DNA from 4 places in the Neobacillus sp. Fa239 genome. Region 2 is predicted to be linked to each of the others. Evidence: predicted binding sites of a transcription regulator. Region 2 holds the regulator's gene; each other region holds the start of a gene.
What was found. Region 2 encodes LexA, which represses DNA repair genes until DNA is damaged. Its sites were predicted from a motif close to CGAACATATGTTCG; they were not measured.
Positions count from the first base shown of each region.

Region 1: a site for LexA is predicted at 1,758-1,771, ahead of parE (DNA topoisomerase IV subunit B). Genes of this name have one in related genera too.
Region 3: a site for LexA is predicted at 1,792-1,805, ahead of uvrB (excinuclease ABC subunit UvrB). Genes of this name have one in related genera too.
Region 4: a site for LexA is predicted at 1,540-1,553, ahead of ACZ5XR_RS28970 (YolD-like family protein). Genes of this name have one in related genera too.

Region 1 covers NZ_AP041611.1:3,093,615-3,096,832, forward strand. Annotated here, with positions in the region: gene parE (DNA topoisomerase IV subunit B) at 1-1,648, opposite strand, end outside; gene ACZ5XR_RS14995 (CoA-binding protein) at 1,947-2,360, opposite strand; gene ACZ5XR_RS15000 (sensor histidine kinase) at 2,437-3,218, opposite strand, start outside.
Region 2 covers NZ_AP041611.1:1,585,180-1,588,397, forward strand. Annotated here, with positions in the region: gene glnA (type I glutamate--ammonia ligase) at 1-224, shown strand, start outside; gene ACZ5XR_RS07550 (hypothetical protein) at 363-830, shown strand; gene lexA (transcriptional repressor LexA) at 1,555-2,178, opposite strand; gene yneA (cell division suppressor protein YneA) at 2,338-2,667, shown strand; gene ACZ5XR_RS07565 (YneB family resolvase-like protein) at 2,685-3,218, shown strand, end outside.
Region 3 covers NZ_AP041611.1:4,722,755-4,725,972, reverse strand. Annotated here, with positions in the region: gene ACZ5XR_RS23495 (heavy metal translocating P-type ATPase) at 1-260, shown strand, start outside; gene ACZ5XR_RS23490 (cation diffusion facilitator family transporter) at 346-1,266, shown strand; gene ACZ5XR_RS23485 (CsbA family protein) at 1,399-1,635, shown strand; gene uvrB (excinuclease ABC subunit UvrB) at 1,894-3,218, shown strand, end outside.
Region 4 covers NZ_AP041612.1:130,931-134,148, forward strand. Annotated here, with positions in the region: gene ACZ5XR_RS28965 (ArdC family protein) at 1-815, opposite strand, end outside; gene ACZ5XR_RS28970 (YolD-like family protein) at 1,584-1,844, shown strand; gene ACZ5XR_RS28975 (hypothetical protein) at 2,035-2,199, shown strand.

The sequences.
Region 1 (3,218 bases), 1.5 Mb from region 2:
CTTTTTTCCCCGTCCCTCTACTTACTTTATATAAAGGCGGAAGGGCAATAAACACCTTACCCGCTTCAAGCAGCGGCTTCATATAGCGGTAAAAGAAGGTTAGCAGCAATACTTGGATATGGGCACCATCTGTATCCGCATCCGTCATAATCACAATTTTATCATAGTTAATATCTTCCACATTAAAATCAGCCCCAACCCCGCCGCCAATCGCATGGATGATCGTGTTGATTTCTTCGTTTTTAAAAATATCAGCCAGCTTTGCCTTTTCGGTATTGATGACTTTACCTCTAAGCGGCAGGACCGCTTGGAAGCGGCGGTCACGACCTTGTTTGGCAGAGCCGCCTGCAGAATCACCCTCAACAAGATAAAGTTCATTTTTTTGCGGGTTCCGTGATTGGGCAGGTGTCAGTTTTCCGGAAAGAACGGCCTCTGAGCGCTTTTTCTTTTTCCCGCTTCTTGCGTCTTCACGGGCTTTTCGTGCCGCTTCCCGAGCTTGATAGGCTTTAATTGATTTCTTAATTAGCAATGAGCTGATGTCAGGGTTCTCTTCGAGGAAATACGAAAGGTGCTCAGAGACTACACTGTCTACGGCCGACCTTGCTTCACTTGTACCTAATTTTCCTTTTGTCTGTCCTTCAAATTGCAGCAGCTCTTCAGGAATTCTTACGGATATAATCGCTGATAGTCCTTCACGGATATCCGATCCATCAAGATTTTTATCTTTTTCTTTTAATAGCGAGATTTTTCGCGCATAGTCGTTAAAGACTCTTGTCATCGCCGTTTTCGATCCGGCTTCATGGGTACCGCCGTCTTTTGTCCTCACGTTATTTACGAAAGAAAGGACATTTTCGGAATAGCCATCGTTAAATTGAAAGGCAAATTCTACTTCAATCCCATTTTGAGAACCATCAAAGCTGACAACCGGATGGAGAACATCCTTCTCTTCGTTTAAATATTCAACAAAGGCTTCAATTCCATTTTCATAATGAAAGACTTCATTAAGATCATGACGGTCATCGTAGATTTCAATTTTAAGCCCTTTTAAGAGAAAGGCTGATTCTCGTAACCTTTCACATAAGGTTTCAAAATTATAAGTGGTGGTAGAAAAAATGACAGGATCCGGTTTAAAGTGGATTGTGGTTCCTGTCTGGTTGGTTTTACCGATTTTTTCAAGAGTTGTCACAGGCTTGCCGCCATTTTCAAAACGCTGTTCGTAAACAAACCCATCACGTTTAATCGTAACAATCAGCCATTCCGAGAGCGCATTTACAACTGAGGCGCCGACTCCATGTAAACCACCGCTTGTTTTATAACCACCCTGGCCAAATTTTCCTCCTGCATGTAGGACAGTGAGAATGATTTCAGGTGTTGGCTTCCCCATTTTGTGCATGCCGGTGGGCATCCCGCGTCCTTTATCAACAACGCTGATTGAGTTGTCTTTGTGTATTTTAACAATGATATGGTCACCAAAACCGCCGAGTGCTTCATCGACGGAATTATCCACTATTTCATACACCAGATGGTGAAGACCGCGTGCATCAGTGCTGCCAATGTACATGCCTGGCCGTTTCCTAACAGCTTCAAGGCCTTCGAGCACCTGTATGGCATCATCGTTGTATTCAATTGCTTGCTGATTTCTTGCCACTAAAATACCCCTTTCATCCCTTACAAAAAGAAAACATTCTTTTGATTGATTCTATAATTGGTTATTACATCATTTGTTAAGAGATTCGATAATCCTCTAAAAAATATTTAGAACCTATGTTTGCCGTCTTTTATTTTAACACATGTTCTTGCGGCGTCTATGCTTAATTGTAGCGATTTATTTCGATTTGGCAAATACGTTTATTGAAACATCATCATTTTGTAATATAAAATTCCCTCATTTCTTCGGGATAGGAAAATAAAAAAACTGCCAATATTTAGCAGTTTTTTCTCCTTTTTTATTTTGTCAGGGCATGGTCGACTTTGATACAACGGTCCATAATTACCGTATAACCCTTATTTTTTAGATATTCATAGGCTTCTTCATTATAAAGGCCCTGTTGTGCCCAAAAGATATCTGCATCGATTTCAACAAATTCCCTGGCTACATCAAATAATTCCTCTGAGCGCCGAAAGACGTTCACGATGTCAACATGTCCTTCAATGTCTTTGAGGGAGGCGACTGCCTTGACACCTAAAGCTTCCTCAATGGTTGGATTTACCGGAATAATTTCATAACCTGCCTTTTTCATCGCCTCAGAAACCATGTAAGAGGTCCGGTCCGGTTTATTGCTTAAACCGACAACGGCAATTCTTTTTGCCTTTTTTAAAATAGCCCCTATTTCAGCGAGGCTTGGATTTTCAAATGTCATAAAATCACTCCCTTTTGCTTATATTTATATTTTACCTGTTTTTCCATGGAATACAAAATAAGCGGCTGCTACTCTTTTACACTACAACGGAGCGTGATATGACATCGGCCGTCACCTTTGGCACAAAAAGCCGGAAACGTGCCCCCTCTCCCGTATTTTCAACCTCTACCGTTCCATTCATATTCTCAAGAATCATTCTGGCCATATAAAGGCCTAGACCTGTACCATGAGGCTTCGTTGTGAAATAAGGGTCAAACACCTTAGGGAGAATAGCCGGCTCGATTTCACCGGCATTATCGGTGAATTCAGCCGCTAAATATTCTTCTGTTTCCTTTATTTTAACTAGAATCGTTCGATTTTTTATATCATTTGATACAAAGGCATCTCGAGAATTGGTAAGAATATTAAGGGCAGCCTGACTGTATTCATTTTGGAACCCGTAGGCTTTTTGTTGCCCTCTGTATTCAAATTCCACATGAATATCATGGTTTTTTAGACTATAAGAGAAAATGGACAAGGCGTCCTCAATGGCTTCTGCAACGGAAAAAGAGCTCTTTACTTTATTAGGCCGATAAAATTTTCGGAAATCATTAATCGTCCGTGACATATGTTTTATTTGATTCATGCTTTCTTTTGTAAAGCGGTCAATATATTGGGCATCGATTTCCCCAAATTCCATGGCTTCACTTACATCCTGAATTAAAAGCGAAAGGCTATTCAGCGGCGACCGCCATTGATGACCGATACTTGCCATCATCTCCCCCATAGCTGCCATTCTTGATTGCTGGATCAAAATATGATCTTTTTGCCGATTTTTAGCTACTTCCTCTTGAATTCGTTTTTCAAGCTTTTCCGTGA
Region 2 (3,218 bases):
ACATCTATGTGATGAGCAAAGAGGAAAGAATTGAAGAGGGAATCATCGATCTTCCAGCAACATTGGCTGCAGCACTAGATCAATTAAAAACGGACGAAGTGATTGTTTCCGGTCTTGGAGAGCACATCTTCGAGCACTTCGTAGAAGCGAAAGAAATCGAATGGGATATGTTCAGAACAGTCGTTCACCAATGGGAACGCGATCAATATATGAGCATGTATTAAAAAACGAAAGCCTCGGCGCACTATGCGTCGGGCTTTTTTTATTTTTATTTTGCTAATTCTGTTCATGAATATGCAACTTTCGTATTCATGGTATCCTTTTTCAATAAAATGGAAAATATGTGGAAGAGGAGTGTTTGAATGATTGGACTTATTATTGCTATTATTATTACAAATCTTATCGCTTTTTCTACAAATAAAAGACTATCCCTAAACCAAATTGTTCATATTTGGATGTTTACGGTAGCCTTTCAAATGAATTTTGATTTTTATGTAGATATGGAACATCATGGTTACTGGTATTTTACAAAAAAAGCAGACTGGAGAGAATTGCCGACAAATATTATGCTTGTTCCTCCAGTTAATATAATATTTTTAAATTTTTTCCCGTTTGAAAAAGCTAAAATAAAACAAGTAACCTTCTTCATCATTTTTTTAATTGGAATATTAATTTATGAGGCAGTAGCTTTACTTCCCGAACCATGGGGTTACTTTCATTTTGGCTGGTGGAATTTAGGTTACTCAGCAATTTTAGATCCAATCCTGTTACTCATTTTATTGGGTTATTTTAAGTGGATTCGTTGGATTGAGGTAAAGCAGTTGTCATGAAATGATTTTAGAGGTGTCGCCAATAGCTTTTATAGGTGACACTTTTTGTTTTTTCTATCTCACTTTTGTCGCCTTTAGTTAGGTTTATAAAACTCATTCGTCTTTTTAAGTTTTCGGAAAAGCTTAGAGTGATTACCTACAAAATAGTACATGCCCACATTCATACTATATAAAATGATATAAGCAATTAGTGATAACCATATAGACCAATGAATGTAAGTAGCTACTTTCATAAAATGTGCTATTTTCTCTAAAACAGTTGTGACTATCGCAGCACAACAAACATAGTAAAACCAATGTTTCCTAAGGAACTGCCAAGTTGCCAATCCTAAAATAAATAAATACATGGAGCATGGATAGAGAAAATAGTATAAAAGGAAATCAAATATTTCATACTTATCACGATCATTCGAAAAATATAAATGAATCTGCAGAAGAAGAGCACAATAATCGATTGTTAGTGTAAAAACCCAATAGGATATAAAATGAACAAAGGGAATTCTCTTAGGCATAAAGAAAATTAGGAAAAAAACAGGAATAGAATTAAAAGAATCAATTAGGATCACCTATGACTATTGTGGACAAATACAACATATTAAGTCAAATAAAACAAATTTTTGTAAAAAATGGAAATTAATATTAGGGAATTCCCTATATTCGCAAAAGCATTCAGTAAATTGTCCAACAAAAAAATGGCTTGGAGCAAAAACTCCAAGCCATTTTTCTAATGAATATGACGGTATACTCCAATTACTTTCCCTAAAATAGAAACGTTTCGTAAAATAATTGGCTCCATTGTTGAATTTTCTGGCTGCAGGCGAATGTAATCTTTCTCTTTAAAGAATCGCTTACAGGTTGCTTCGTCTTCTTCGGTCATGGCGACAACAATGTCACCATTATTAGCGGTACTTTGCTGCTTGACAATGACGTAATCCCCATCCAGTATGCCGGCTTCTATCATACTTTCCCCCATAATTTCAAGCATAAAAACATGCTCATCTGAAGGTGCCAGTCTTTCAGGAAGAGGGAAATATTCCTCCACATTTTCAATGGCCGTAATCGGAATACCAGCTGTAACTTTTCCGACAACCGGAACATTAACAACATTGTTTCTTGGAATATGTGTACTTTCATCCATTTCTAATATTTCAATCGCTCTTGGTTTAGTAGGATCCCGTCTAATCAGACCTTTACTTTCCAATCTAGCTAAATGACCATGGACTGTTGAACTGGAGGCTAAGCCGACTGCCTCGCCAATTTCTCGAACGGATGGCGGGTATCCCTTTTTCTTAACCTCGCCTTTGATAAAATCAAGGATATCCTGCTGCCTTTTTGATATTTTTGCCATAGTATGTACACCTCGCCCTAGTAAATGTTGCCTTAATTATAGCATGTTCGCCAATTTTATACAAACATAAGTTCGAACATTTTGTTGACAGCAAACGAATGTTCGGTTTATAATAAAAACCAAGAAGACGAACATATATTCTATTAAGAGGTGCGAGTTATGAAAACGTTATGGAAAAAATATTCTTATGCTATCACTCTTATTCTATTAAGCTGCTCTTTAGCAATCATGTTTTCCATCCATTTGAATGCAAACACAAATGATAAATACATAAAGATTACCGTTTCAACAGGAGATTCACTTTGGAAAATTTCTGATCAGTTTTCTGGTCAGCATTCCCTTACCCATGAGGAGTTTGTCAGCTGGGTTAAGCTGCACAATCAGCTGGATGATGATAATATTTATCCAGGGGAAGAGATTGTAATCCCTGTAAGTAAACATGCAAATGCAGATTCTAATATGGAATATGCAAGTGCCGCAGCAGAATAGAAAGTGAGTTAATAATAATGAAAGCCATTATTTATTGCCGGGTAAGTACAACGAAAGAAACCCAAGAAACGTCATTAATGCGTCAAGAAGAAGAGCTGCTTCAATTGGCAAACCTCCATCAATTTGATGTCATTTCCATTATTAAAGAACAAGCAAGTGGATACGAACTAGAAAGAGATGGAATCCTTCAATTATTGGATCTGGTGAAAGAGAAACAAGCGCATGCCGTGTTGATCCAAGATGAAACCAGACTTGGAAGAGGAAACGCAAAAATAGCTTTATTACATTGTATTTTAAAGGAAGGAATAAAGCTTTTTAGTATATCTCATAATGGAGAATTGCAGCTTTCCGAGTCTGATTCTATGGTATTAAAGATTGTTGGGATGGTCGAAGAATACCAAAGGAAATTACATAATATTAAAATTAAGCGTGGTATGAAACGAGCCGTTGCGCAGGGATATCAACCGGAGAAAAACCTCAAGAATCTGGGCGAGCATGCAGGCAGAGAAAAAATCGATGCCCCAATAGAGGAAATTATTCGGCTTAGAAAA
Region 3 (3,218 bases), 2.6 Mb from region 2:
GGACCGATGCCGCGCTTGAAACAGCTGATATTGCTTTAATGAATGACGATTTAACAAAGCTTCCTTTTACGATCAAATTAAGCCGAAAAACCTTACAAATTATTAAGCAGAATATTTCTTTCTCACTTGCGATTAAACTGTTGGCACTCTTATTGGTGGTTCCCGGCTGGCTGACATTGTGGATTGCGATTTTTGCAGATATGGGGACTACGCTGCTTGTCACATTAAACGGGCTGAGGCTTTTAAAAGTAAAAGAATAGATAGACAGGTTCGGAAAAAACTATAGAGAAACAAATGGGTGCTTTCCTTCATATAGTAAATGTAAGCACTTTGGGGAGGGGAAACATGGGACACCATCATCATGGGCATTCTCACAGTCACCACCATCACGGCCCCGTCAATTATGGGTTTGCTTTTGCCGTCGGGATTATATTGAATATCATTTTTATCATAATTGAAGTCATATATGGCATGATTGGCGACTCACTTGCATTGCTCGCTGATGCCGGCCATAACTTAAGTGACGTACTCGGACTGGTCATTGCTTGGATTGCGGTGTGGTTAGGAAAAAAAGCCCCGTCTTCTAAAAGAACCTATGGGTTTAAAAAAAGCTCGATCCTTGCCGCTCTGTTTAATGCCGTATTCTTACTTGTAGCGATTGGTGCCATTGCTTGGGAAGCAATTCAACGATTTTCTGCTCCTGCTCCTGTTGCCGGGAAGACCGTCATTATTGTCGCTCTTATTGGAATTGTGATCAATACCATTACAGCATTGCTATTTATGTCAGGCCGAAAAAACGATTTAAATATACGCGGTGCCTATTTACACATGCTGGCTGACGCGGTCGTATCAGTTGGTGTTGTCATTTCAGGTTTTATTATGGTCTGGTCAGGCTGGGAGTGGGTGGATCCGCTTGTAAGCTTGGTGATTGCCATCGTTATCTTTATCGGTACGTGGAGTTTATTAAGTGAATCCCTAAATTTATCGCTTGATGCCGTTCCCAATGGAATTGACATCCATAAAATAACGAGTTATTTGAAAAATATTCCTACAGTGATTGAAGTACATGACTTGCATGTTTGGGGAATGAGCACGACGGAGCCGGCCTTAACCGTCCACCTTGTCCGTTCAGATATAACAGATAATGATCAATTGCTGCAGCAATTGAATAAGGAACTACATGACCTATTTGGAATTGAACATACTACCATCCAAATCGAAAAGGGAACCTTTCATTGTTCCCAAGCCCCGGTGGATGCAATATAGTTGATGAAAGAACCGCCCTTGATTTAAATCTGGGCGGTTTTTGATTTTTCAAGCCTCCATATCATTTTTTTGTTGCAATTTTGTGAATATATTTTTAAAATTAATGAGAATTCAATGAATGAGGTGAACCCATTGGTAATTGAATATTTATCCGCCCTTATAATGCCAGGTTTACTCGTTTTGTTGTTTACACGGGTCACCTACAATCGGATCATCGGCCTTGTTTTAACTGTTGCCCTCATCGCGGCGTCTGCTTATAAAGGGTACACGAACACAATTTCGCTCATTATTGTCGATGCTTTCTCGTTAACAGGAGGCTTTTGGCTTGCAGTAAAAATGAAACCAAGAATCATGAAAAAGACTAATTGAACTTACAGCATAAATGGAGGCTGTCCCAAAAGGGTCTGACCCCTCCCTCAACTCTCAATATATAGTCGCTTTTAAGATATGTTCAGCTATATTTTGACGTTGTGGGGTCTGACCCTTTGTTTTGGGACAGTCTCTTTCTGTTTTAATAACAAAAAACGAATATTCGTTCGCATATTATTGGTTTGATTTTGGTGAAATGTGATAGAATGATAATATGAATTTTAGGAGAAACAACACTTCAATTCGGGAGGAAGAGTAGTGAAGGACCAATTTGAATTAGTTTCAAAGTACTCACCACAGGGGGATCAGCCCGAAGCGATTCGCCAATTAGTTGATGGAATCCAGCAAAACAAGCGATATCAAACGCTGCTTGGGGCAACGGGGACAGGTAAGACCTTTACGGTATCCAACGTAATTAAAGAAGTGAACAAACCAACACTCGTTATTGCCCATAATAAAACGTTGGCTGGACAGCTCTATAGCGAATTCAAAGATTTCTTTCCAAACAATGCAGTTGAATATTTCGTTAGTTATTATGATTACTTTCAACCTGAAGCATATGTCCCGCAAACCGATACGTTTATTGAAAAAGATGCCAGCATTAACGATGAAATTGATAAGTTGCGCCATTCGGCAACCTCCTCGTTATTCGAACGCAAAGATGTCATCGTGATCGCCAGTGTCTCCTGTATTTATGGTCTCGGTTCACCGGAAGAATATCGCGAGATGGTGTTATCTATCCGAACCGGAATGGAAATTGAACGGAATCAGCTTCTCCATCGTTTAGTGGATATCCAATATGAACGCAATGATATTGATTTTAAGCGTGGAACGTTTCGCGTTCGCGGTGATGTGGTCGAGATTTTCCCAGTTTCCCGCGATGAGCACTGTATGCGTGTTGAATTTTTTGGCGATGAAGTTGATCGGATTCGCGAGGTCGATGCACTTACTGGAGAAATTATCGGTGAGCGCGAACATGTCGCCATCTTTCCGGCATCCCACTTCGTAACCAGAGAAGAAAAGCTGCGAATCGCCATTGAAAATATTGAAAAAGAGCTTGAGGAACGGCTTGCGGTTCTTCGAGAGCAAAATAAATTACTCGAAGCACAAAGACTTGAGCAGAGGACCCGCTACGACCTTGAAATGATGCGGGAAATGGGATTCTGCTCAGGAATTGAAAATTACTCCCGTCATTTAACGTTAAGAGAGGCCGGTTCAACCCCTTATACATTGCTTGATTATTTTCCAAAGGATTTTCTGATGGTCATCGATGAATCTCATGTGACGGTTCCGCAGGTAAGGGGAATGTTCAACGGGGACAAAGCACGGAAGGAAGTGCTTGTTGAGCATGGCTTCCGCTTGCCGTCAGCTCTTGATAACAGACCTTTAATGTTTGATGAGTTTGAGGAGCATATTTCCAATATCATATTTGTCTCTGCTACCCCTGGACCATACGAGATCGAGCATACGCCAAAAATGATTGAGCAAATTATCCGCCCGACCGGATTGCTCGATCCTCCGATCGATGTCCGGCCAATTGAAGGACAAATAGATGACTTAATTGGAGAGATTCAAGAACGGGT
Region 4 (3,218 bases), on a different replicon from region 2:
AAAATATAATCGGCTGCTTTCTGTGCTTGAGCAGCGGCTTGTAAAATTAATCGGCTATCTTTCTTTAAAGCTCGTAACCATGAATCAATATAGCTTGCGCTATTTTCGATGGTACTGTTATCAATTCCGGCCACTCCGCACAACATCGCCGCACCCATTTCGGCTATTAATTCCTCCTTGGAATACACTTCATCCCCAAACGCAACTCCTTCTGTCATGATTCCTGGTCGAGCTAAACGGCTTTGATGTCCAGTGCTGTGCGTCATTTCGTGAAACAACGTGCAATAATATTCCTCTGGAATCTTAAAATCTTTTATCGGAGGACAATTGATTCGATCCCATATTGGATAATAAACCGCCTTACCTGTATGAAACGTGTAATCTGGGGAATCGATATATCCTTTAAAAATTTCCTCCGCCTTTTCTATCGGATCATGCTCAAAGGTTTCCATCCATCTTTTACTCTCTAAGCCGGTACACTGTTTAGTAATCTCCCAAACTCGGTAATAAAAGGGTTTGGCAAAAGTCTTTTTCTCCTTTGTTTTTTCGTCCTCCGTCTCTTTCCAAAGCCAATAGACAATGATATGAGAATTTTTTAGTTCTTCTTTTTTGATTCGTCCACCCGCTTCTAAAATCTGTTTTTTGGAAGCATATTCTCCAGGTTCTACTAGAAAAATATTGATTCCTCGATATGGCTTTTGTGTTTTCCAATTAACCGCGTTTGAATTGGTCCATGGCTTGCGCCACGGTACAACCCCTTTTTCTAATTTTTCAATGATTTTTTCTGTAATGATTTCATAAACACCTTTTGTCATTTGCTTATTCTCCTTTGATTTTTTAATAATTTTTGATTTTTTTAGATTTTCTTTTTCCTTTTGACTTGCGAAGCGAGTAAGTTCCCCAAAGGGGGATGATTTTTCCACTTTTGCAAGTAGAACGAAAAACACGCATAGGCAATGGGTCAAGGGTGCTCTTTGCACAAAAAGTTTTTTGCTGTTGCGTAAGTCGCCTTTAAGCAAAAAAGTTTTTTGCCCCTTGACCGATTGACTAACTTTCTTGGGTTCTAGCCGGAAAGGTTCGGGTGTCCTGCTGGCTGGAAGGTTAGAAAGCTTGCGCTGTTTTACGATTCGGAAGGCAAAAGGGAAAAATCAACAATAAAAGCAGCCGTTTATTCGGCTGCTCTCCTTTTGTCTATTATTTTTTTAATCTTTCAATCTCATGATTTTCCGTTTTTTCGGTTCGTTCGGTATGGCGGCGTTAGCCGTAAATGCAACAGGAACCCACGGAATGTAGGCGATAGCCGTACAGACCGTGGTTATCGGTCCATTTAATGCCGAAGCGACACGTACGGAATGACAGAATGGTGCTTATCCTTTCTGATCAGTCCGTCGTGCTGCCGCCAAAGTCTTTCTGTATGTATTTAACCTTAAATTTTAACGTCATGAATTCTGAAGAAAGATCAGGCTGCATGACTGATAAAAAAACGAAAAGAGGATATAGACATATCCAAAATTTTTATAACAACCCTATTGAAAAATAAGAACAAATGTTCTTGAAATAAATAAAAATGGGGGATTTTTTTAATGAATAAAGATCATAAAGATCGTGGAATGAAGAAGTGGCAAGGTTTTTTCATGCCGGAATCCATCAAATTGTTAAAGGATCTTTCGCACGATGAACAAAAAACTCCTAGACCACTGCTGGATGAAATGAAAATAGAAGAGATGGAACAGCTATTATCTAAAAGCATGGAAACCAAATTACTTTTAGAAATTACAACATGGAAAGACGGATTTTTTACTTCCACGTGTTGGATTTGTAATGAAAATCGACCCTTTAAATAAAAGAATTCAAATCCAAGATGAATTTGAATCAATATTCAATCTTGATTTCTTTTCCATAACCAATGTAATGGTCAAATAAATACTCAACTTAAAAATGTAAATTATTCACATTATTGAATTACAGAATGTAGAGATTTTTTTACATAAAAAGAAAATAATAAATGAAGGTCATTATACGAGGAGGATGTAAATGGAGTTTTCAGTTCTCATTAATTGGGTGCATCATTTTTTGTTGATTATGGGTGGATGTTTAATTTTAACTCTCCTCATGCTAGTTAGTTCAATTAAGTACACAGGGAATAAAGTAAATCAAATAGAAGAAAAAGATGGAAAAAGTACAACAAATGATCGATGAAACATTTTTTATATTTTACGATTGTTAGATATCGGGCCCTTCTATTCAAATGAGAACAAATACGCTCTAGATAAGAAGGGCTGTTCATCCTTTTTAGTTCCATCTGTTGTAAAACTTCTTTATCAATCTTAGGTGTATTTCCGTTTCTTTCTTAACTCATCTTTACCCGAAAATCCTCTTTCTTTCCATGAATCCTAAGTTATAAACCGTACGTTTTTGATATTTTGTCATGTTTACCTCATTCAAGCATTTATCGAGGGAATAAGAATCAGTTTGCCTTCTGCTTTCCGGTATAAAATTATTCCTAAGGACGATGAAGGAAAATGATTTTTGATTATGGACCGGTAAGTTTCACTGATTATAACTGAGTCGTCAATTTAAAGCATATAGTCGTTTGAGTGTGAAGAAGATTATTCGGAATAACAATGAGGTTAAAGACTTCTTACGATCTGAATATTAACCGATTAAATCAAAAAAGTAGCTTGAAATCTTCAAGCTACTTTGAATCATTATCCCATTAAAAACTTCTACACCTTATTCCTTTTTCGATCTTTCCTTATCCCTCTGGCAAAACTTTTCGACTATAGACTTACTTCAATAGGGTGTACCAGAAAGTTCAACATCTGCTTTCGGTATTTTTCCTCGACTGTAATACACATTTAATAAATTAGAGAAGTTTATTTTCATAGTAGTTAAAGTGCAATATTTCACAATTTTTCTTTTGTATTAGAAAAAGGGAACTTTATTTTTAAGAGGATCATTTCAGTTTTAGGTTGTTAATCCTCTAAACTTACCCACTATAAAAGGAATAGTGTTATTTTCATTTTGTTGTTCATCGTATAATTTATAAATAATCATATCCTCATTGTTAAATTAAACTGCTTAATTAGATACTTCAATTCTAAAGAAAATTCTAAGAATATTAAAATGTTTACCGATGACACAATTTCACCTTGTTCAAGCTAGCATACTTCAAATTTATTTAATGAACAGTTACTAGCAAAATCTCTTATCAAAAT